3 linked regions of the Wigglesworthia glossinidia endosymbiont of Glossina morsitans morsitans (Yale colony) genome follow. The protein of the gene in region 3 interacts with the protein of the main gene of each other region in a pairwise test. Links are inferred from orthologs where the notes say so. Each region holds a gene or a part of one and is shown on either strand. Other genes may lie near its edges. The genes, in order: dnaQ, rplL and dnaE.

Region 1 (8,958 bases), 320 kb from region 3 along the record:
ATTAATTTTATTATGTAATCTTCCTGCAGTATCTATAATTAAAATTTGAATTTTATTTTTTTTGGCATAATTAATTGCCATAAATATTATTGAAGCCGCATCAGATTTATAATAATCATAAATTACTGGAATATCGTATTTATCTCCTAATATTTTTATTTGTTCTATGGCTCCAGCACGAAATGTATCTCCTGCTACTATTACTACTTTTTTTCCTTCTGACTTGTATTTATATGCCATTTTTACAATAGTAGTAGTTTTTCCTACACCATTTACGCCTACCATTAAAATAATAAATGGCATTTTTTTGTTAAAAGTAATTGGTTTTTGCACTTTAATTAGAATATTCAAAATTTCTTTTTTAAGTAAAATATATAATTCATTAGAACATACAATATTTTTTTTTTTATTTTCGATTATTAAACTATCAAGAATTTTTTTTGTAGTTTGTACTCCTAAATCAGAACTTAACAAATGTGTTTCAATTTCATTAAATAATGTTTCATTTATTTGTTTAGATTGAAAAATGTTAGACAATTTTTTGCCAAAATATTTTTGGCTGTTAATTAAGCTTGATTTTATATTGGCAAAAATTTTAGTATTAAATTGTTTCAAAAAATTAGATTTTTTTTCTATATTTGTATTTTTCATTCTTTTTGTTATGTGATAGTTTACTAAAAAATATTAATTAATATATTATACCATTAAAAAATTAGTTAATTTTAATCATTTAATTAAATTTTTAATTAAGTTTAAATCAATAATCTATTTTTAAATAAATATTTAAAATCATAATTAAATAAATAATTATAATCATAAAAATGAACATAAAAAATTTAAATAAACATAAAATTCGTATTATTGGAGGAAAATGGAAAAATACAAAATTTTTAGTACCATTTATTACTGATTTGCGTCCTACTTTAAGTTCGATTCGAGAAACATTGTTTAATTGGCTTGCTCCTGTTGTTCAAGGATCTTTATGTTTAGATTGTTTTTCTGGTACCGGTATATTGGGTAGTGAAGCGTTGTCAAGATATGCCAAATTTGTTTTTTTTATAGAAAAAAATTTATATCTTAATCTAAGATTAATGAAAAAATTAAATGATTTACATGCAAAAAATTTTCGTGTTATCACGACGAATATTTTAATTTGGTTAAAAAAACCACGATTTTCTTTTGATATAGTTTTTATTGATCCTCCATATTTAAATATTAATTTAGTTAATTATGTAGTTTATTTTTTAGAAAAAAATTATTTTTTAAAGCAAAAATCGTGGATTTACATTGAAATAGATCGATCAAATTCAGATCCTATAGTTCCAAAAAGTTGGAAGATATATAGAAAAAAAACTACTAAACGTACTTCTTACTATCTATATAGTAGAGATCTTTGATCTTAAATTAATGTATTTATAAGTTTCGTGAAAATTTTTATTTTTCATCCCATAAACAAAAATTATTTGTATTTTTTATCATTTGAATATATTTTTTATGTGCATGTATTTCTTCTGCATTTGCATAAATTATCGGAGTGCTTGTTTTTATTGTTTTTTTATGATGATTTTTATCAAAAAATTTATAATTTTTTCGTAAAATATTAGCATTCATTTTTTTTGAAAAATTTATGCAAATTTGCCCTCCTGTCATTGACAGATATACATGAGAAAGGATTTCAGCATCTAATAATGCTCCATGCATAGTTCTTTTTGCAGTATTTACACCATATCTCTCGGATAATGCATCCAGATTGTTACGTTTTCCGGGGAATATTTTTCTTGCTAATTTTAATGTATCTGTAACAGTGCAAATTTCTGCAATATTTTGAAGATTATTTTGCATTAATTTAAGTTCGTAATTTATAAATCCTACATCAAAATTAGCATTATGAATTATTAACTCCGACCCTTTGATAAAATTAATAAAATCTAAAGCTATATTAGAAAAAATAGGTTTATCAAATAAGAATTCATCACTAATACCATGTATTTTAAAAGCAGAAATATCTACGGGACGATTGGGTTTTAAATATGTATGAAAACATTGATTGGTGAATCTACGATTAATAATTTCTATTGCTCCAATCTCAATTATTTTATGATTATAATAATGTGGTCCATATTTATTGATTCCAGTTGTTTCAGTATCTAAAACAATTTGTCTATCAATTTGAGTTTGCATATATTAAAAATAATTAAATGTTTTTAAGATATTAATACATTACAATGAAAAAGAAAATTAAAATATTTACAGATGGATCATGTTTAGGGAATCCTGGACCAGGAGGATATGGTATTTTAATATTTGGTGATGGATTATATAAAGAAATTAGTAATGGATATTATTTTACGACTAATAACAGAATGGAATTATTAGCAGCTATCATAGCTTTAGAATCATTAGAAGATATTTATAATATTACTTTGAATACAGACAGTAACTATTTAAGATATGGAATTACAAAATGGATCCAATTTTGGAAACAAAATGATTGGAAAACAAAAAGAAATAAACCTGTAAAAAATATTGATTTATGGAAACAACTTGATTCGCTTATAAAAAAACATCTTGTTCACTGGAATTGGATTAAAGGACATACAAATTACACAGAGCATGACAGGTGTGATTTATTAGCACGTCTTGCTGCTGAAAATCCTAGTACGGTAGATATAAAGTATCGAAAATGTTAAAATTAATATTATATTTTTAATTTCAATATTTAATATTATATTTTTTAGATGCTCAAAGTTTATTCGTATTTTATTGAATAAAATTTATATTGACTAATATAAATTTTAATTTTTTTTAATAAAAATTTTTTTCATGAACGTTATAAATTTTTTATCAAAAATATAATAACGCAATTATGATATAATTCTATGTTAAATAAAAAAAATTTTTTTATTGTATAAAAAAAATTAATTACAATTTATTTTATAAGTTTACTATGCATTAAATAGTATTAAAAATAAATAATGTTATTAATTTCAACTCAACCAGGAAAACTATATGTATCTTACTAAGATTGAATCAAATAAAGATAACTATATTTGGATTTTATATAATGAAAAAAAAGAATGTTTAATTATTGATCCAGGAGAATATAGTTCTGTATATAAGTTATGTGTAAAAAAAAATTTTATACCAATCGCAATATTATTAACGCATCATCATTACGATCATGTTGATGGCGTACAAAAATTGAAAGATATTTTTCAAATTCCTGTATATGGCCCTAAAGAAACAATCTATAACGGTACTACTAAAATAGTAAAAGAAGGAGATAAGTTATTTTTATTAAATCAAATATTTCAGGTATTTAATCTTCCCGGACACACTTTAGGTCATATAGGATTTTATACTACCCCATGGTTTTTTTCTGGTGACACTTTATTTTCTGCAGGATGTGGAAGATTATTTGAAGGAAATGCTTATGATATGTATCTATCAATTAAAAAAATAAATAAGATGCCTCCAAATACACTAATTTGTGCAGGACACGAATATACTTTGCAAAATTTGAATTTTGCGCTTAGTATATTACCTGAAAATGCTGCATTGCTACTTTATAAAAAACATGTCGAAATGCTACGTTTGCATAAAAAACCCACTGTGCCGTCTATATTATATTTAGAACGTCAAATTAACATCTTTTTAAATCCTTACAATTTCAATTTTCAAGGCAAGCTAAAATCTTTATTACTAGAAGAAGAATGGTATATTTTTAAAACTCTTAGAGAAATGAAAAATAATTTTTGAAATATTTACATGAAATAACGATTAAAAAAGTATATAATCAATTTTTTTATGTATAAAATATATACTTGATTTATTTTATTAAACTAATAAATATGCTTCAATCAAAAATAAATTTTTAGTTTTCAAAATGAAAATAAAATAATTCTGAAAAAATTTTTAAAATATTTAAATATAAGTAAATTTCATATTAAAGATCTTCTGCCTTTTAAAATTAATAAACTAAATTGTAGTAAAATTACTATATTTATTATTATATAATGAACTATGATATGTTTCAATAAATTTATATATTTGATATAAATCAATTATATTTAATATATTTAATTTTTTCAAATGAATTTATAAAATTTTTCAAAGATATCTTATAAAGATCAAAAATTTATCATTATGAATAATTAAAAATTATTTTAAATTTTAATACATATAAAAATTGAAATTTTAATTTATATTAATTTTAAACTAAAATAATTAGACGAGATTTTACTTTGCTTAATACAAGTTATATAAAACTTTTAAAGTGTTCAAATAAAAAAATTGATATTTTAACTCACAAGATATACAAATACACTTATAAACGATTATTTTACATACATCGTGCTTTAATCGAAAATAAAAATAAAAAATATAATATGTTTTGTTGGAAAGATATCACGATGTCATCTGTAAAAAAACGTCTTAAATTAGCTTGGCCAAAAATTATAAATTTTCCAAAAATAATGATAAAAGATTCCAATAATCGTCCATTAATCCGATCTACACCTAAAGTAAATCGTTCTAGTATTGCTCCAACACCATGGATAATTAATTCTTACATATTAATTTTTAAACAACTTTTTAATAAAAAAAAAATTTTTCAATTTATTTTTAAGAATAAAAAAAAGTGTAATTTAGAAAAATGGAGAATTGTAGGTATTGCAAGAAGATATATATTTTTACTTTTAATTTTAATACAAACTACGATAGCATCATACAAGTTAAATAGTATTTTATTACACCAAAATTTATCTTGTATAAATTTAATTCATAACTTCAATTATAGTTTTTTAAAATATTCTGAAAAAATTATCTTATATACATTACATACTACAATATTATTACTATTTTTTGTTTTATTTTTTTGGGTTTCAGCTAGTTTTTGGACTGCATTTATGGGATTTATTCAATTAAGTGTAAAAAATGATAAATTTAATATTTCTAACAATCATATTAAAAAAAAATTAAATCATCACCACCGAACTGCGATTTTAATGCCGATTTGTAATGAAAATGTTGAACGTGTATTTGCAGGTTTAAAAGCTACTTATGAATCTATTATAGCTACTGGAAAAATTAAATTTTTTGATATATATATATTAAGCGATAGTTACAATCCAGATATTTGTGTTTCAGAACAAAAGTCTTGGATAGAATTATGTGAAGAAACCAAGGGATTTAATAATATTTTTTACCGACGTCGTCATAGACGTATAAAACAAAAAAGTGGAAATATTGATGATTTTTGCCGCAGATGGGGTAAAAAATACTCATATATGGTTATTTTAGATGCAGATAGTGTCATGAGCGGAAATTGTCTTATTCATCTTGTCAAATTAATGGAATCAAATCCTAAAGCAGGAATTATCCAAAGTATTCCAAAAACTTCAGGCATGAATACTTTATACGCACGTTATCATCAGTTTGCAACACAAGTATATACTCCTTTATTTACAGCTGGAATGCATTTTTGGCAATTAGGAGAATCACATTATTGGGGACATAACGCTATTATTCGAATTCAACCATTTATGAAAAATTGTATTCTCGCCCCCCTTCCTGGAAGCGGAATTTTGTCTGGATCAATTTTATCACATGATTTTGTTGAAGCCGCTCTAATGCGTCGTGCCGGGTGGGGAGTATGGATTGCATATGATATACCTGGGAGTTATGAAGAGCCACCACCTAACTTATTAGATGAATTAAAACGAGATCGCAGATGGTGTTACGGAAATTTAATGAATTTTAGATTATTTCTAGTTAGAGGATTGCATCCAGTGCATAGAATAGTATTTTTAACTGGAGTGATGTCGTATTTATCAGCGCCGCTTTGGTTTGCATTTTTAATTTTATCTACAATATTACAAATAATATATAATATTAAATTTCAATATATTTCTGCAATAAACTCTTATTTTCATTTTTTTCCTTATTGGTATTTAAAAATAGCTACAGAACTATTTTTTGTAACTTTATTTTTGTTATTTTTACCAAAGTTATTTAGTATAACGTTAATAATTTCCAAAAATTCAAAACCATTTGGAGGTGCTAAATGTTTTATATTATCAATATTATTAGAAATAATATTTTCTATGTTTTTTACTCCGATTAAAATGGTATGTCATACATTTTTTATTTTTAGTGCATGTATTGGACGTCCAATAACGTGGAAATCGCCAAAACGTAACAACGAAATCACGAGTTGGCGTGATGCTTTCAAGCATCATTTATCGCAAGTATTAATTGGAATTTTTTGGACCTTAGGATTAATTTTTTATATTAATTTTAAATATTTATTTTGGTTCATTCCTATTCTTAGTGCGTTGATTATGTCGCCATTAATTTCTGTTTATTCAAGTTATTCGACTATAGGTTTATTTTTAAAAAAATTGAATTTATTTCTAATTCCTGAAGAATATTTACCACCAAAAGAACTAGTGAATACTAAAAAATATTTTAAAATTAATCAATCAAGATTATTAAAAAATGGTTTTTTTCAAGCTATTATACATCCTGCGTATAATGCACTTGCTATAACATTTGCAAATTCACGACACAATCATTCTGAATTAATTGAAATCAACAGACAAAAGTATTTAAATATTATTTTTTTAAAAGGAATTAAAAATCTCGATATTTTTGAACGCTTATTTATATTGAATGATCCTGTAATTTTAAGTAAGTTACATTTTTTAATTTGGTTACAATCCAAAAAAAATTTACTTAAATCAAAATAATTACATTAATTTTATCGAAAATTTAATTTTTATGTAATTTGAAATAAATTTATGCTTGATTTATAATTTTGAAATACAATTTTTTATATAAAAATTTTAATTGTTTAAATCTTTATGAAAAACATTAATATAAAATCTAGTTTAACTTTTAAAGAAAAGAAAACAATATCTTTTTACCGATATTTCCACATTCAAAATCCAAAAAAATTACAATTAATATTACTGAATAAATTAAAAGAGTTAAAAATCTTGGGAAGAATTTATATTGCTCAAGAAGGCATTAACGCGCAGATTTATATATATAAAAAATATATATATATATTAAAAAATTTTTTATATGAATTAAATCCAATTTTTAAAAATGTAAAATTTAATTTTTCGACTGACGATCATTCAATATCTTTTTATAAATTACAAGTAAAAGTTAGACCTCATATTGTAAATGATGGTATTAAAAATTTTAAATTTAATGTAGAAAAATTAGGCAAATGTATATCAGTGAAACAATTTAACACTATGTCTAATAGCAAAAATTGCTTAATTGTAGATGTAAGAAATAATTATGAATATGAAATAGGACATTTTGAAAATTCAATACATGTGCCTGCACAAACTTTTAGAAACCAATTAACAAACATGACTAGGGCGCTCAAAAATTATCAGCATAAAAAGATTGTTTTATATTGTACAGGAGGTATTAGATGCGAAAAAGCGAGCGCATGGTTAATACAAAATAATTTCGAACATGTATTTTTTTTAAAAGGCGGTATTATAAATTATATTAATTATATGAGAAAAAAAAAATATGCTGTAAAATTTTTAGGTAAAATGTTTGTATTTGATGCACGTCTGTTTGAAAATACTAATATAAATATAGTATCTTATTGTCATCAGTGTAAAATTAATCAATCTTATTTACATAAAAATTGCGCAAGAAAAAAATGTAATGTACTTTTTCTTCAGTGTAAAATTTGCAACGAAAAGTTTAAAGAATTTTGTTCTTCGTATTGTTATAATAATGAGTTTTTTTGATTTATTTATTTTCTGAAAATATATGGCCCCGAAATATATAGGACCATATATTTGTTTTATTTCTCTATCTTAATAGAGCTAAAATATTTTGAGGAACCGCATTAGCTTGTGCTAAAACTGCTGTACCTGCTTGTTGTAGAATGTTAGCGCGATTCATGTTAGATACTTCTGTGGCAAAATCTGCATCTAAAATATTTGATCTTGACTGTGTCAAATTTGCTATTGTAGTACTTAAACTATTAATTACGGAACCTAATCGATTTTGAGTTGCTCCTAAAGATCCTCGTATATCGTCTATTTTTGCGATAGCATCATCTATTTCTTTTAATGGGTCCATGGTTAAAAGTGTTTCGAAATCTAGTTCGGAACCTGATTTTACTTTTCCTTCGTAATTAATAATAGCTTCGTGATAGATTTCTTTATCTCCTTCTTGTTTGTGTATAAGATACTGTTGAATACCATCTTTCATATAAGATTTTAATGTTTCTCCTACTGCAAGCGTTTTTGGATCAATTTCTACTGTTATTTGAGCTGTTTTTACTGACTTAGGTATTTCAGTTAATTCGGCTGGGGAAGATGAGTTGTACTGTGCTACTCCCGTATTTGATATTTCTACTTTATAGTATTCATTGCCGTCAATTTGTTTAAAGAAATATTCGCCGCCTGATTCATATAATTGGCGTTTAATGTTCTTTTTACTTTCTGGAGTGCTAGAATCTAATATTTTTTTTGCTTCTATTCCTATCTTAGCACTTGTAACAGCATTTTCGTCTATGTCAGAAGCGTACAGAGCATCTGAATTTACATTAAAATCTTTAACGTGCAGAGATTCTGTATCCAATTTAAATAGATCGATGTTAACTACTTGTCCGTCATTTGCTCCAATTTGAACGCTAAGTCGTTGATTTTGACTAAGAATTTTCATTCCATTAAATTCTGTTTGTTCCGCTAAGCGATCAATTTCGCTAAGACGTTTCTTTATTTCGTCTTGAATTGATTTTTTATCTGCTTTAGAAACTGATGCAGTAGACTTAATTTGTACAGTCAAACGTCGAATAGCATGCATGTTTTCATTAATTTCGTTAATAGCTCCCTCTGCAGTTTGAGCAACTGCAATACCGTCATTTGCATTTCTTGCTGCTTGACCGAGACCATTAATAAGCGAAGTAAATCTATT
Region 2 (5,721 bases), 160 kb from region 3 along the record:
ACTTGTTTGATCATGTGTAGAATCGATTCGTAATGTTTCCGATATGTAAGAACCATGATCTAAATCATTTGTAAATAAAGTTTCAACTAAATCAAAACCAGATTTTTTTAATTTTAAAATAATTTCTTCAGTAATCTCAGTGTTTGCAGTAACAATAATTTTATTTGTTCGTGTATCAATATAATCTTTAATAACAACTTTTCCTATAATATACTCAAAAGGTACTTGAATTTGCGAAATTTTGTCAATTTCTAATTTTCGAATATGTCTAGCTGTAATACGACGGCCTTTTTCAATATAAATTTTGCCTTGAGCGATAATATCAAATAATGCCGTTTCTCCACGTAAACGTTTTGGAATTAAATGCATGAAAAGCTCTTCTTTTTTGTTGATATAATATGTTACGCGTTCAAAAAATATGTTTAACATATTTGGAATATCAATATTCAAAGCTTTTAGCAAAATTGTCACGGGTAATTTACGACGACGGTCAATTCTTACAAATAAATGGTCTTTTGCATCAAATTCAAAATCTAACCATGATCCTCTATAAGGAATAATGCGTGCATTATATAATACTTTTCCAGAGGAATGCGTTTTTCCTTTGTCACTGTCAAAAAATACACCTGGACTACGATGTAATTGAGATACTACTACTCTTTCAGTACCATTAATAATAAACGTGCCATTATGCGTCATTAATGGAATTTCTCCCATATATACTTCTTGTTCTTTTATGTTTTTTACTATATTTTTTGATTCATTATCATATACTACTAAACGTAATATTACTCTAAGTGGTGCAGAAAATGTAGCGCTTCTTACTCGACATTCTTTGACATCAAATATAGGCTCACCGAGGTGATAATTTACATATCGTAATTCTGCATTTCCATTGTAACTTTTTATAGGAAAAATTGAACGAAGAGCTGCTTCTAATCCATAACAACCACTTGGATCGCGTTCTATAAACTTTTGAAATGAATCAATTTGAATGGCAAGTAAATATGGTATATTTAAAACTTGCGGACGTTTTCCAAAGTCTTTTCGAATGCGTTTTTTTTCAGTATAAGAATAAGACATGAGTTCCCCGATAAATAAAATTTTAAAAATTTCATAAAGTATATTTTATATAATATGTATTATTTTTAATAAAATAAATTTATTATATATTTATAATTATTTTAGTATAAAATTTATTACAAAAATGGTATTTATGTATTTAAATATAATTTATATAATTTTATAAAAAAAACGCTGGTGGTTTTTACACCAGCTATTTGATAAAATAATAACTTTCAAAATAAAAAATATCTATTGTAAGACAATTTTAGCCCCAGATAATTCTATAGATTTTTTTAAAGACTCTGCTTCATTTTTATTTAATCCTGATTTTAATACTACTGGCAAAGTTGATTCTACTAAATCTTTTGCTTCTTTCAAACCTAAACTAAGCGAAGATCGAACCACTTTAATAACAGAAATTTTATTTTTCCCAATTTCCTGTAATAAAACATCAAATTCAGATTTTTCTTCTGATTTTCCAGATGAATTAGATTCCGAAGGCACATTGGATGCGATCGCAGAAACTCCAAATTTTTTTTCCATCATAGAAACGAGCTCGGCAATTTCTAATACCGACATTTCAGAGACTGCATCTAAAATTTGTTGCTTAGTTATTGACATTTAGTATGCTCCTAAAATTTTATTTTTATTTATGATATTTAATTGATATGTTTACTGTGTCTAATAAAAATTAACATACGTATAAATTTTTTGATTGATATTTCTTGTATAATTGTAATAAAACTTCTTATTGACTCTTCGTATGTTGGTAAATCTACTAAATAATTAATATCTGAATCTAACAAAACTTTTTTTTCAAATATTGCTATTTTTATTTTACATTTGTTGTTTTTACGTTCAAATTCTTTAAATAAACGTGCTCCGGATCCAGGATGTAAATAAGAAAAGGCAATTAAGTTGGGTCCATTAATTTTATCTTTTAAATTTGAAAAATTAGTTCCTAAAACTGATAATTTTATTAATGTATTACGCAGATATTTAATATCAATTTTTAGTGCTCTGCTTTTTTTACGTAAATCATTCATTTCATTTGCTTGTATGCCAGTTGGATCTGCTATAACAATCGATAGTGCAGATTTCATACATTGATTAATTTTAGAAATTATATTTTTCTTTTTTTTAAGGTTTAAGACCATATTTTATCCTATAAAATAAATAAATGAGCAATATTTAAATTTGATAATAAGTATCTTAAGGTGATAATAAAATTTTGTATTAATTTACTATCTTGCTTATAAATTGAGTGTATACGTTTTTATTGTGCAGAATTTTTTTTGAAAAAAATTTTAAGCATATAAATAATGTTGTTTTAATTTATTTGATTAATCTATACTTTTTGTAAAAATTCATTATGATCTAATAAAACGCTACCTCCCATAGTTTTCGCGAGATTTACTTGCTTTATAAATGCACCTTTCACTGGAGATGGTTTATTTTTTAATATATTTTTCAACAGTACTAATAAATTTTGTTCTAATTTATAAAATTCAAAATTAATTTTTCCAATAGTCATATGTATAATTCCGTATTTATCATTACGATAAGTCACCTGACCTTGTTGAATGTTTTTAATTGCTTCTGTGACATTATCTGTTATAGTGCCATTTTTAGGATTTGGCATTAATCCTCTAGGTCCAAGAATAGGTCCTAATTTTTCGACAATTGACATTGCGTATGGCATAGCGATTACAAAATCAATTTTAATTTTTTTATTATTTTTGATTTTATCTGCTATTTCTTCCATTCCAGATAATTCTACTCCTAAATCATACGCGGATTTTTTATCTGCTCCATCTGCAAAAACTACTAAAGATTTTTTTTTTTCTATCACATACGGTAATTTCACAGAATTATGTAGATTTTGATCGGATTTTTTTGAATTAATGTTTAAATTAATTGTAGCATCAATATTTTCAATAAAATTAGCCTTGGGCAAACAATATAATAGTTCAATTGCTTGTTTAAAACTATATAGTTTGCCAACAGAAATTTTCTGAGAAATTAAACGCATTTTTTTTGTTATTCGAGACATATCAGTCCTCTATTAAAAATCCCATGGATTTTGCCGTACCAATAATTGATTGAGATATAGCATGTAAATTTTTTCCTGTCATATCTGCTGCTTTTTTTTTTGCAATTTCTTCGATTTGACTTAAAGATATTGTGCCTATTTTTTTTTCTTTTGAATTGCTTGCACCTAATTTAATATTAGTTAGTTTTTTTAAAAAAAATGATGTAGGAGGTGTTTTTATGATGAATGAAAAAGTTTTATCACTATATACAGTAATGATTACTGGAATAGGTGTTCCTGGATCAAAATGCTGAGTTTGATTATTAAAAGATTTACAAAACTCTATTATATTAATTCCTTGTTGACCTAGTGCAGGTCCAACTGGAGGACTTGGATTTGCAGCGCCTGATTCGATTTGTAATTTAATATATCCTTTAACATTTTTTGCCATAATAATATCCGTAATAGTTATTTAAAATTGTTTCATTTAATGATTAATTTTTTTCTAATTGACTGAAATCTAATTCTACCGGAGTCGCTCTACCAAAAATTGATACTGATACTTTTAATCTATTTTTTTCATAATCGACTTCTTCAACTACTCCATTAAAATCTGAAAAAGGACCATCTTTGACTCTTACTAGTTCTCCAGGTTCGAACAAAGTTTTTGGACGTGGTTTATTGCCTATTTTTTGTAATCGTTTTACGATAGAGTCAACTTCTTTGTCGCTAATTGGTGCCGGTTTATCTGATGTTCCGCCAACAAATCCCATAACTTTTGGAATGCTACGAACCATATACCAACTAGAATCATGCATAATCATTTGTATTAACACGTATCCTGGAAAAAATTTTCTTTCGCTTTTTTTACGTTGTCCATTTCGGATTTCAATCACTTCTTCTGTAGGAATCATAATATCTCCAAAAAACTTTTCCATATTATACAATTTGATGTGTTCTTTTAAAGATTGAGCTACCTTAGATTCAAAACCTGAAAATGCTTGAATTACGTACCAACGTTTTTTTTGAGTTTCAGACATCTTAAAACCTCAATCCAGTTATAAATGATATTATTCGGATCAGTAAGCTGTCTAGTCCCCAAAGCAAAAGAGACATTATGAGAGTTACTAAAGATACTATTAAAGTAGTTTGTAACGCTTCTTGAAAAGAAGGCCAAATTACTTTTTGCATTTCTTTGCAAGATATATAAATAAATTTTATTATTTTTTTTCCTTTTATTGTTGTGGTAAATAGAAAACATGCAAGAAAAATCATTAAAGAAACACTAAAAACTTTTATTATTTTGTTTTCAGTAGGGAAAAGCTCACTGAACAAAAATGCTGTTATTAATAAAGTGATTACAAAAATCCAAATAAATATGTCTTTTTTATATTTACTTTGATTTTTTTGATGTTCAGTGTTCATGCAAAAGAAAACTTACAGTAAATCTATTTAAGATAGAATTTTTGATACAATTCCAGCGCCTACTGTACGTCCGCCTTCTCGAATTGCAAATCGCAATCCTTCGTCCATAGCAATAGGAGAAATTAATTTTACAGATACTTTAACATTATCTCCAGGCATAACCATTTCGATTCCTTTTGGTAATTCGATACTTCCAGTGACATCGGTAGTACGGAAATAAAATTGAGGTTTATATCCGTTAAAAAATGGAGTATGACGTCCTCCTTCTTCTTTTTTCAATACATACACTTCTGATTCAAATTGTGTATGTGGTTTTATTGAACCTGGTTTAGAAAGAACTTGTCCTCTTTCTACGTCTTCTCGTTTAGTACCTCTTAGTAAAATACCTACATTTTCTCCTGCTCGTCCTTCGTCCAAAAGTTTGCGAAACATTTCTACTCCGGTACATATTGTTTTTGCTGTTTTTTTGATTCCAACAATTTCTATTTCTTCTCCTACTTTAACTGTACCACGTTCAATTCTACCAGTCACCACAGTGCCTCTTCCAGATATCGAAAATACGTCTTCTATGGGCAATAAAAATGGTTGATCGATAGATCTTTTTGGTTCAGGAATATAGTTATCTAGAGCTTCAGACAAATCTAATATTTTTTTTGTCCAAATAGGATCGTTTTCTAATGCTTTTAATGCGGAACCTCTAATAATTGGAATATCATCTCCAGGAAAATCATATTGTGATAGTAGTTCTCTAATTTCTATTTCTACTAATTCTAATAATTCTTCGTCGTCTACCATGTCGCATTTATTCATAAATACAACTATGTACGGAACTCCAACTTGACGTCCGAGTAATATATGTTCTCGAGTTTGAGGCATAGGTCCATCGGTAGCAGCAACTACGAGAATTGCGCCGTCCATTTGTGCAGCTCCAGTAATCATGTTTTTTACGTAATCTGCATGACCTGGGCAATCTACATGTGCATAATGCCTTGCATTTGTATCATATTCTACGTGCGATGTATTTATAGTAATACCTCGAGCTTTTTCTTCTGGAGCGTTGTCAATTTGATCAAATGCTTTAGGATTCCCTCCATATTTTTTAGCTAATACAGTAGTAATTGCAGCAGTTAATGTGGTTTTTCCGTGGTCTACATGCCCAATTGTACCAACATTAATGTGTGGCTTAATTCGTTGAAACT
Region 3 (10,057 bases):
GAGATAATGTCACTATTGGATCAGGATGTTTTATTGGTCAACAATCATCTATTGGATCTTATACACGTCTATGGGATAATACTACTATATATTATCGCACTGTAATTGGAAAACATTGCATATTGCATGCTGGTAGCATAATAGGAGCAGATGGTTTTGGATATGTGAATGATCACGGAATTTGGGTTAAAATACCGCATTTAGGCAGAGTTGTACTTGGTAATAATATTGAAATTGGTTCATTAACAACAATAGATCGAGGATCTTTAGATGATACATATATCGGAAATGGAGTAATTATTGATAATCAATGTCAAATTGCACATAATGTAAATATTGGAGATCATACAGCAATTGCTGGAGGAGTAATTATGGCAGGCAGCGTTAGTATTGGTCGTAATTGTATGATTGGAGGAGCTAGCGTGATTAACGGACATATTAAGATTTGCGATCAAGTTGTAATTACAGGTATGTCGATGGTAATGCGTTCCATTAATTCTCCTGGTATATATTCTTCAGGCATTCCAGCACAACCAAATAAAAAATGGCGACAAAATACTGCATTAATAATGCATGTTAATAAGATTAAGAAAAAAATACAAAAATTAAAAAAACAAATTTCAGAAATTAATTTATTATAAAATAAATTAACAATTTTATTTTTTATTTTATTTAAATAGCAAATTATTTGTGCTTTTTAGTTTTAGCATTATGTTACATTAATACAACGCTTTAAACAGGAAAAGTGTTTTGACTACTAACAATAATACTCTGAATATCGAAGAGATATTAGAATTTTTACCTCATCGTTTTCCATTTTTACTTGTTGATCGTGTTTTAGATTTTGAAAAAGGAAAATTTTTACGTGCAATTAAAAATGTCTCTTTTAATGAACCATTTTTTCAAGGACATTTTCCAGGTAATCCAATTTTTCCAGGTGTACTTATTCTTGAAGCGATGGCACAAGCAACTGGAATTTTAGCATTTAAAAGTTCAGGAAAATTATCTCCTGGAGAATTATATTATTTCGCTGCTGTTGATCAAGCACGATTTAAGAAACCTGTTCAACCAGGAGATCAAATGATTTTACAAGTAACTTTTATTAAAGAGCGTCGAGGTGTAGCAAGATTTAATGGAGTTGCAAAAGTAGATAGTCACATAATTTGTGAAGCGTCGATGATGTGCGCTCGTAGACGGGGATTAAATGTTCGTGATTAATCAATCTGCTTTCGTGCATCCTAGCGCTATTATTAACGAAAATGCTATTATTCATGCAAACGTTTGCATTGGACCATTTTGTTTTATTGATGCACAAGTTGAAATTGGTGCACGCACCATATTAAAATCACATGTAATTATTAACGGTTTAACACATTTAGGAGAAGATAATTCTATTTATCAATTTTCATCTATCGGAGAAGTAAATCAAGATCTCAAATATTCCGGAGAAAAAACTCGTGTTTGTATTGGAGATAGAAATATTATTCGAGAAAATTCTACAATTCATCGTGGTACAATACAAGGACATAGTATAACAAAAATTGGTAATGATAATTTATTCATGGTCAATGTACATATAGCACATGATTGTATAATAGGTAATAATTGCATTTTAGCGAATAATGTAACCCTAGGAGGTCATGTAAAAATTGAAGACTATGTCATTATAGGAGGAATGACCGCCATACATCAAAATTGCATAATTGGACCACATGTAATGATTGGTGGATGCTCTGGAGTATCTCAAGACATACCTCCTTTCATTCTTGCGCAGGGAAATCATGCTAAGCCTTTTGGAATCAATATAGAAGGCTTAAAACGTCGAGGTTTTGATAAAAAAACAAGAATTGCTATTCGAAATGCTTATAAAATTATTTATCGTAGAGGAAATACCCTAGAAAATATTAAATATGAGCTTAAAAAACTCGCTAAATCACATAAAATTATTTATTTATTTTTAGATTTTTTTACACAATCCAAACGAGGAATTATTAGATAATTGAATATGCAATATATTTCAATCGGCATAGTAGTCGGAGAAATTTCTGGAGATTTAATTGGCGCAAGTTTAATAAAAACTTTAAATAGTTTAATGCCAAACATTAAATTTTTTGGAATGACAGGACCAGAGATGCTAAAGGAAAAAAATGTTGAATCTTGGTATTCAATAGATGAATTGTCAATCATAGGAATTACTGAAGTTTTATGGAAAATTCCTAAAATTATTAAAATTAGAAAAATTTTAATTAAAAAATTTATTTTTTTAAAACCTGATTTATTTATTGGTATTGATGCTCCAGAATTTAATCTTGATTTAGAATTAGCATTAAAAAAAAAAGGCATAAAAACTATGCATTATATCGGGCCATCTATATGGGCTTGGAGAAAAAATAGAATATTCAAAATTAAAAAAGCTATCGATAAAATCTTAGTTATATTACCTTTTGAAAAAAAAATATATGATTATTTTCATATACCATGTAAATTTATTGGACATCCATTAGCAGATAAAATACCTATTCATCCAAATAAATCTAAAATACGTTCTATTCTAGGTATTCAAAAAAAAACACCTTGCTTAGCTTTACTTCCAGGAAGTCGTATCGCTGAAATTAATCTATTAAGTGAACGTTTTTTAAATGCTGCAAAAATTATAAAATATCATTTTCCAGAACTTAAAATTTTAGTTCCAATGGCAAATTTCTTTTTAAGAAAAAGATTTACATATATTCAATCTCGAGTTGCACCTGAACTACCAATAAAGATTTTAAACAAAAGTTCTTATAAAATTTTAGCATGTTCAGATGCTGCAATTGTTGCTTCTGGAACAGCTACATTAGAGTGCATGTTAGCAAAGTGTCCCATGGTTGTTGGATATTATATGACAACATTTAATTTTATTTTGTTAAAAATTTTAGTGTATACTAAATGGATATCACTACCTAATCTAATTGCAAAAAAATCCATTGTATCAGAAAAAATACAGCAAGAATGTTGTCCAGAAATTTTAGCAAAAGAAATTTTATCTTTTTTCAATGATCCACAAAAAACAAAAAAAATAAAAAATATATTTTATAATTTACATAACAAAATACGCTGTAATGCAGATTATAAAGCTGCCCGTTCTGCTTTATCTCTATTAAAGATAACGTGAAATAAAATCAAAATGTTGTACTTAAAGGAAATATAAACATGTCCGAACCATGCTTTGTGCATTTAAAAATACATAGCGATTATTCTATTATAGACGGTTTATCTAAAATAGAAGATATTTTAAGCCAAGCTAAAAAACTTAATATGCCCGCTATAGCTATTACAGATTTTACTAATATATATGGATTTATTAAATTTTATACTACTGCACATAAATTAGGAATTAAGGCAATTGTTGGTGCAGATTTTTTATTAAAACATGTTGTATATTTAAAAGAAGAAATTTCTGAAATTACTATTCTTGCAGCTAATAACATTGGGTATCATAATTTAATTATGCTTATTTCTAAAGCTTACCGATATGGATATACAGATGTAGGTCCAACAATTAATCGTAATTGGTTAGTGCAATATAGTTCAGGATTAATTATTTTGTCTGGATCGATGTTTGGTGAATTAGGCAAATATCTGGAAAAAAACGAACAAGATAATATTATAAATTGCATCAATTTTTATAAAAAATATTTTTACAACCGATTTTATTTAGAATTAATACGCGTTGGATATAGAAATGAAGAAAACTACATTCAATCAGCATTAAAAATATCGTTAAAATATCATATTCCTGTCGTAGCAACGAATAAAGTCTGTTTTATTCATCCTAAAAATTTTCAATCACACATGGTAAAAATGGCAATTTATAAAAACACTACATTAAAAAATTTAAAAATTACACAATATACTACTAATCAGTATATGCGTAGTTCAGAAGATATGTGTATTTTGTTTTCTGATATACCAGAAGCGTTAAAAAATAGTGTAGAAATTTCAAAACGGTGCAACGTAACTGTAAATTTAAAAAAAAATCACCTACCAAAAATTTTTACGAAAAATTTTTCTTCAGAAGAGTATTTAAAAAAATGTGTAAAATTAGGTTTAGAAGAAAGATTGAAAATAAAATTTCCATCTGAACTAAAAAAAAATATTCATAGAAAAAAATATGATATCCGCATAAAACATGAACTTAATATAATTAATAAAATGCAATTTTCTAGTTATTTTTTGATTGTTATGAAATTTATAAAATGGGCGAAAGAAAATCGTATTCCAGTTGGTCCAGGTAGAGGATCTGGTGCAGGATCTTTAGTAGCATACGCATTAAACATTACCGATATTGACCCATTGAAATTTGGATTGATCTTTGAAAGATTTTTAAATCCGGAAAGAATTTCTATGCCCGATCTAGATATAGATTTTTGTATGGAAAAAAGAGATCTAGTAATTGATTATGTTATTCAAGTATATGGAGAAAAATCTGTTGCACAAATTATTACTTTTGGAACTATGACAGCAAGATCTGTAATTCGAGACGTCGGCAGAGTGTTAGGATACCCATATGCATTTGTAGATAGAATTTCAAAATTAATTCCATTAGATTTTGGAATAACTTTACAAAAATCTTTAATAACTGTAAAACAATTACAGCAACTATATAATAGTGACGAAGAAGTAAAAACAATTATTAATATGGCAAAAAATCTCGAAGGTTCTATAAAAAATGTTGGAAAACATGCTGGAGGAATAGTAATTGCGCCAAATAAAATTACTAACTTTACTCCAATATATTATGATTTTAAAAATCATACTCAACTTACTCAATTTGATAAAGATGATATCGAAAAAGTAGGATTAGTAAAATTTGATTTTTTAGGTTTACGTACACTTACTGTAATTGATTGGACTGTAAAAATAATCAACAGAAAAAAATCAGCAAAAAATCTGGATTTAATAAATATTGTTGATATTGATTTAAATGATACAAAAAGTTTTAATACATTAAAAAAAGCGCAGACTACTGCTATCTTCCAATTAGAATCTAAAGGCATTAGAGAATTGATTAAAAGATTACAACCAGATTGTTTTGAAGATATTATTGCTTTAGTTGCATTATTTCGTCCGGGCCCATTAAAATCAGGAATGGTAGAAAATTTTATTAATAGAAAACATGGTCGTGAAAAAATTGCTTATCCTGACCCAATATGGCAACATAAATTGTTAGAACCAATTTTACAATCAACTTATGGCATTATTTTATATCAAGAGCAAGTAATGAATATTGCTCAAATTTTAGCAGGATATTCTTTAGGAGAAGCAGATATTCTAAGAAGAGCAATGGGCAAAAAAAAACAGCAAGAAATGTCAGAACAACGTGCAAGATTTAAATCTGGTGCTTTAAAAAAAGGAATTAATGAAATTTTTTCAATGAAAATATTTGATTTATTAGAAAAATTTTCCGGATACGGCTTTAACAAATCTCATTCAACAGCATACGCTTTACTTTCTTATCAAACATTGTGGTTAAAAACACATTATCCGTCTGAATTTATGGCAGCAGCTATGAGTGCCGATATAGATAATACTGAAAAAATTATTATTTTATCAGAAGAATGCAAAAATTTAGGCATTAAAATTCTTTCTCCAAATATCAACATTGGTAATTATTATTTTCGTTCAGAAAATAATACAATTATATATGGATTAGGTGCAATTAAAGGTGTCGGAGTTTCTTCGGTACAAGATATTATAAAACAATTAAAAAAAGATGGAAATTTTAAAAATATATTTGATTTATGTGCACGTACAGATTCTAAAAAATTAAGTCAAAGAGTTATAGAAAAATTAATTTATTCGGGAGCCTTGGATACGTTACAAAAAAATCGTTTCAATAGCATACAAGAGTTGCCAAATGCTATAAAATATGCGCGTCAAAAAACAACAAATGTTCTTTATAAACAAACAGACATGTTTCATAAAATTTTAAATTCATTTCAAATGAAAAAAAATATTACTCGTAATGAACCAAAAAATTTTTTGTTTGATCATTTTCATTTTTTAGAAGAAGAAAAAAATGCTTTAGGATTTTATTTAAGTGCACATCCGATTCAAAAGTATTTAAAAGAGCTTCTTCATTATTCAAACGGAAAATTTTTGAAAGATATTAAATCTAGTTTAAAAGGACAAAATAGAACAGTGTTTGGTATTATATCTTCAATTAAAATGATACGCGATAAATCTGGAAATTATTTTCAATCATTAATTTTAGATGATTCTTCAAAAAAATTAGAAATAATATTAAATTCTGAATTATCTAATAAATATAAAAATATTATTAAAAAAAATAAAATTATTCTTTTAAATGGAAAAATTTTATTTCAAAAAAATTATTTGAGAATTTTTTGCAAAAAATTAATGAGTATAGATGAAGCTCGAAAAAAATATGTAAAAAAAATCAACTTATTTTTATCATATCATAAAGATTTAAATAATTTATCAGAAAATATACGTACACTTTTAAATAAAGAAAAAACAGGAAATATATTAATTGAATTTTTTACTAAAAATAAGAATAATATAATTAAATTATATGATACAGAAAAATTTTATATAGAACCTACAGAAAAAACGATTAAAAATATATATTTAATACAACATATTAGAAAAGTTCATTTTGAATTTTATTAAGATATTATGAATTTAAATTTTCTTGATTTTGAACAACCTATTGCGAATTTAGAAGCTAAAATTAATTCTTTAGTTGAATTAAGCAATCGAGATAAAACATTACATATTAATTTAGATAAAGAAATTCTTTGTTTACGTAAAAAAAGCTCAGAACTGACAAAAAAAATTTTTTCTAACCTTGATGCATGGCAAATTACTCAATTAGCAAGACATCCCATGCGACCATATACTCTAGATTATATAAAAAATATTTTTACAGATTTTGATGAATTTTCTGGTGATCGTTTATATGGTGATGACAAAGCAATTGTTGGAGGGATAGGTCGATTAAATTCAAGACCAGTTATGGTAATTGGTCATCAAAAAGGTAGGAATATAAAAGAAAAAATTTTTAGAAATTTTGGAATGCCTGCTCCAGAAGGTTATAGAAAAGCATTAAGACTAATGCAAATGGCAGAACAATTTAAACTGCCCGTAATTACATTTATTGATACTCCTGGCGCTTATCCCGGAATAGGTGCTGAAAAAAGAGGACAATCAGAAGCGATTGCAAAAAATTTAAGAGAAATGTCTACACTAGAAGTGCCTATAATTTGTACTGTTATAGGCGAAGGTGGTTCTGGAGGCGCTTTGGCAATTGGAGTGGGTGATAAAATTAATATGTTACAATATAGTATATATTCAGTAATTTCTCCAGAAGGATGTGCAGCAATTTTGTGGAAAAATGTAGAAAAAGCCCCGATCGCTGCAAAATCTATGGGAATTATTGCAAATCAATTAAAAAAATTAAATTTAATTGACACCGTTGTTCCTGAACCTTTAGGAGGAGCTCATCGAAATTTACAGACTGTTACTTCTAATTTAAAAGATAGATTAATCAAAGATCTCAAAATACTAGATAAAATGACAACTACTGATTTGTTAAGCAGTAGATATAAAAAATTGATGAATTATGGAAATATTTAAAATATGTACTAAACATCATAAATAAAAATATACAAAGTTTAATTTTATAAAAATATAAATTTAAAAAAAATAATATAATCTATATAAAATTTTAATATTTTAAATTTATAAAGTAAATAATTTATTTAAATGTAAAATGTATTATATAATAATCTACATTATTTATAATTTAATTTTTATAAGATTTCATACATAACAAATCTTCTTTATTAAAATGATTAGCTATTTTATTGTTGGTTCATTATTAGTAATAATTAGTATTATACTAAGTTCATTTTCTTCAAGATTGGGGATTCCTATTTTATTGATTTTTTTAGTACTTGGAATGTTAGCTGGCATTGACGGTATAGGGAAAATAGATTTTAATGATTATTCTGTTGCTTATACAATAAGTAATTTAGCATTAGCAATTATTTTATTAGATGGAGGCATGAAAACTAAGTTTCAAGCATTTCGAATAGCATTGTTGCCAGCTTTATCATTATCTACACTTGGCGTTATTATTACATCAGGACTTACTGGGATCGTTGCAGCATGGATATTTAAGTTAGATATTTTAGAAGGCATGTTAATTGGTGCTATAATCGGATCAACGGATGCTTCTGCTGTTTTTTCATTATTAGGCAATACAAATCTAAAAGAACATGTAAATGCTACATTAGAGATTGAATCTGGAAGTAACGATCCAATGTCTATGTTTTTAACTACTATACTCATTTCTACTATTCAAAATAAATATCCTACATATGTAAATTTTACTGTTTTATTGCATTTATTTTATGAATTTGGATTAGGTATTTTACTTGGATGCATAGGAGGGTGGTGTATATGTAAAATTATTAATCGTTTAAAATTAGCACATTCTTTATATCCACTTTTAGCTTTAAGTGGAGGAATTATGCTATTTAGTATCACTAATTTATTGCATGGTAGCGGTATTTTATCAGTTTATTTATGCGGTTTAATGTTAGGCAATTATCCTATTCGTAATCGTTTTGAAATTTTGCAAATGTTTGACGGCATGACATGGTTAAGTCAAATTTGCATGTTTTTAATTTTAGGATTACTAGTGACTCCTAGCGACTTGTTAAGCATTGCTAAGCCAGCATTATTGTTGTCTTTTTGGATTATTTTTATTGCACGTCCTTTATCTGTATTATTTGGGTTATTACCGTTTAAAAAATATTCTAAAAAAGAACTTTTATTTTTGTCTTGGGTAGGTTTAAGGGGAGCTGTACCTATTATTCTTTCGGTATTTCCTATGATGGCTGGTTTAGATAATGCACGTTTTTATTTTAATGTATCTTTTTTTATTGTTTTAATTTCTTTATTGATACAAGGTACATCAATTAATTTTGCTGCAAAATTAACCAACGTAATAGCTGAAAAGATGTGTCAACCAATTTTTCGGGGAGGTATAAGTTTTTATCAAGAAAATTCTTGGGAGATATTAATTTACCAAATTAAAATTGGAAGTCATTTATCTAATGTTCCAATCAATCAATTAAGTTTGCCACGATTTGTGTATATTGTAGCAATTTTTAGAAAAAATAAATTTGTTCAAGTTGTTTCTCGAAACGTTTTAAATTGTGAAGATATCGTAATTTTTATAGGAAAAACATCTGCAATATTTAAATTAGAAAAATTGTTTAATAGTTAAAATTTTTAATATATTTAAAATACTTATTTTATTCAACTTTTACGGATACTCTCGAATTAATTTTACACATTAATTCATAACTAGTTGTTCTTGCTGACTGAGCAATATCGTTTATTTTAATATTTTTTCCCCATAATTCTACTTTAGAACCAATTTTAGCATTTGGGCACGGTTTTAAGTCGACTGTTAACATATCCATGTATATAGAACCAATTACTTGTGTGCGAATACCATCTACTAATACTGGAGTTCCGCTCGTATTAATGTTATAAGGGTATCCATCTGCGTATCCGCAAGAAACTATCCCAATAATATTATCAAATTTTGAATAATAATTTTTTCCATATCCAATAAATTTTTTAGAATTTACTTTTTGAATGGCTATTAATTTACTTTCTAGTGTCATAACTGGTTCAAAATCATCATATTTTTGATCAAAAAAATTTTTTTGAAACGGCAATATTCCATATAATATTATTCCTGGCCTAACCCAAGACTTATGAGTTTCAGGATGCAACAAAATTGCCGTCGAATTTGCTAAACATAGTGGAATTTTTTTTATTTTACTAAAAACCGAATCAACAATTTTTAATTGTTGATGCACAGAACTTTTTGAATAACTATGAGCAAAATGGCTCATTAATGTTAAGCTGGATACTTTTTTTAATTGATATAATTCATTCCATGAATGAATAAAATTATTTTTGTTAAATCCTAGTCGGTTCATTCCGCTATTTAATTTTAAATATACATGAA

The links.
Region 1: the proteins of dnaE (region 3) and dnaQ interact in binary tests that used the Escherichia coli proteins (3 or more experiments, as listed by UniProt). The link is inferred for Wigglesworthia glossinidia endosymbiont of Glossina morsitans morsitans (Yale colony) from one-to-one orthologs.
Region 2: the proteins of dnaE (region 3) and rplL interact in binary tests that used the Escherichia coli proteins (3 or more experiments, as listed by UniProt). The link is inferred for Wigglesworthia glossinidia endosymbiont of Glossina morsitans morsitans (Yale colony) from one-to-one orthologs.

Annotation. Positions count from the first base shown.
Region 1 is NC_016893.1:69,756-78,713, reverse strand. What follows is about bases 309-3,206. They hold dnaQ (DNA polymerase III subunit epsilon), read right to left. Parts: upstream 2,182-3,206; coding sequence 1,435-2,181; downstream 309-1,434. Other genes in these bases: gloB (hydroxyacylglutathione hydrolase), read left to right, coding at 3,010-3,206; rnhA (ribonuclease HI), read left to right, coding at 2,226-2,690; rsmD (16S rRNA (guanine(966)-N(2))-methyltransferase RsmD), read left to right, coding at 822-1,397; ftsY (signal recognition particle-docking protein FtsY), read right to left, coding at 309-651. Also shown: more of ftsY, read right to left, coding at 1-308; more of gloB, read left to right, coding at 3,207-3,759; glucans biosynthesis glucosyltransferase MdoH, read left to right, coding at 4,245-6,749; oxygen-dependent tRNA uridine(34) hydroxylase TrhO, read left to right, coding at 6,864-7,781; WIGMOR_RS00345 (FliC/FljB family flagellin), read right to left, coding at 7,846-8,958. UniProt on the Escherichia coli protein: DNA polymerase III is a complex, multichain enzyme responsible for most of the replicative synthesis in bacteria. The epsilon subunit contain the editing function and is a proofreading 3'-5' exonuclease.
Region 2 is NC_016893.1:231,825-237,545, forward strand. What follows is about bases 1-2,701. They hold rplL (50S ribosomal protein L7/L12), read right to left. Parts: upstream 1,687-2,701; coding sequence 1,315-1,686; downstream 1-1,314. Other genes in these bases: rpoB (DNA-directed RNA polymerase subunit beta), read right to left, coding at 1-1,083; rplJ (50S ribosomal protein L10), read right to left, coding at 1,725-2,222; rplA (50S ribosomal protein L1), read right to left, coding at 2,414-2,701. Also shown: more of rplA, read right to left, coding at 2,702-3,118; rplK (50S ribosomal protein L11), read right to left, coding at 3,120-3,548; transcription termination/antitermination protein NusG, read right to left, coding at 3,592-4,137; preprotein translocase subunit SecE, read right to left, coding at 4,139-4,522; tuf (elongation factor Tu), read right to left, coding at 4,550-5,721. UniProt on the Escherichia coli protein: The binding site for several of the GTPase factors involved in protein synthesis (IF-2, EF-Tu, EF-G and RF3). Is thus essential for accurate translation.
Region 3 is NC_016893.1:393,903-403,959, forward strand. What follows is about bases 2,879-6,875. They hold dnaE (DNA polymerase III subunit alpha), read left to right. Parts: upstream 2,879-3,192; coding sequence 3,193-6,675; downstream 6,676-6,875. Other genes in these bases: lpxB (lipid-A-disaccharide synthase), read left to right, coding at 2,879-3,154; accA (acetyl-CoA carboxylase carboxyl transferase subunit alpha), read left to right, coding at 6,682-6,875. In the rest of the region: lpxD (UDP-3-O-(3-hydroxymyristoyl)glucosamine N-acyltransferase), read left to right, coding at 1-641; 3-hydroxyacyl-ACP dehydratase FabZ, read left to right, coding at 751-1,218; lpxA (acyl-ACP--UDP-N-acetylglucosamine O-acyltransferase), read left to right, coding at 1,211-1,999; more of lpxB, read left to right, coding at 2,006-2,878; more of accA, read left to right, coding at 6,876-7,641; WIGMOR_RS01950 (potassium/proton antiporter), read left to right, coding at 7,856-9,301; alr (alanine racemase), read right to left, coding at 9,330-10,057. UniProt on the Escherichia coli protein: DNA polymerase III is a complex, multichain enzyme responsible for most of the replicative synthesis in bacteria. This DNA polymerase also exhibits 3' to 5' exonuclease activity. The alpha chain is the DNA polymerase catalytic subunit.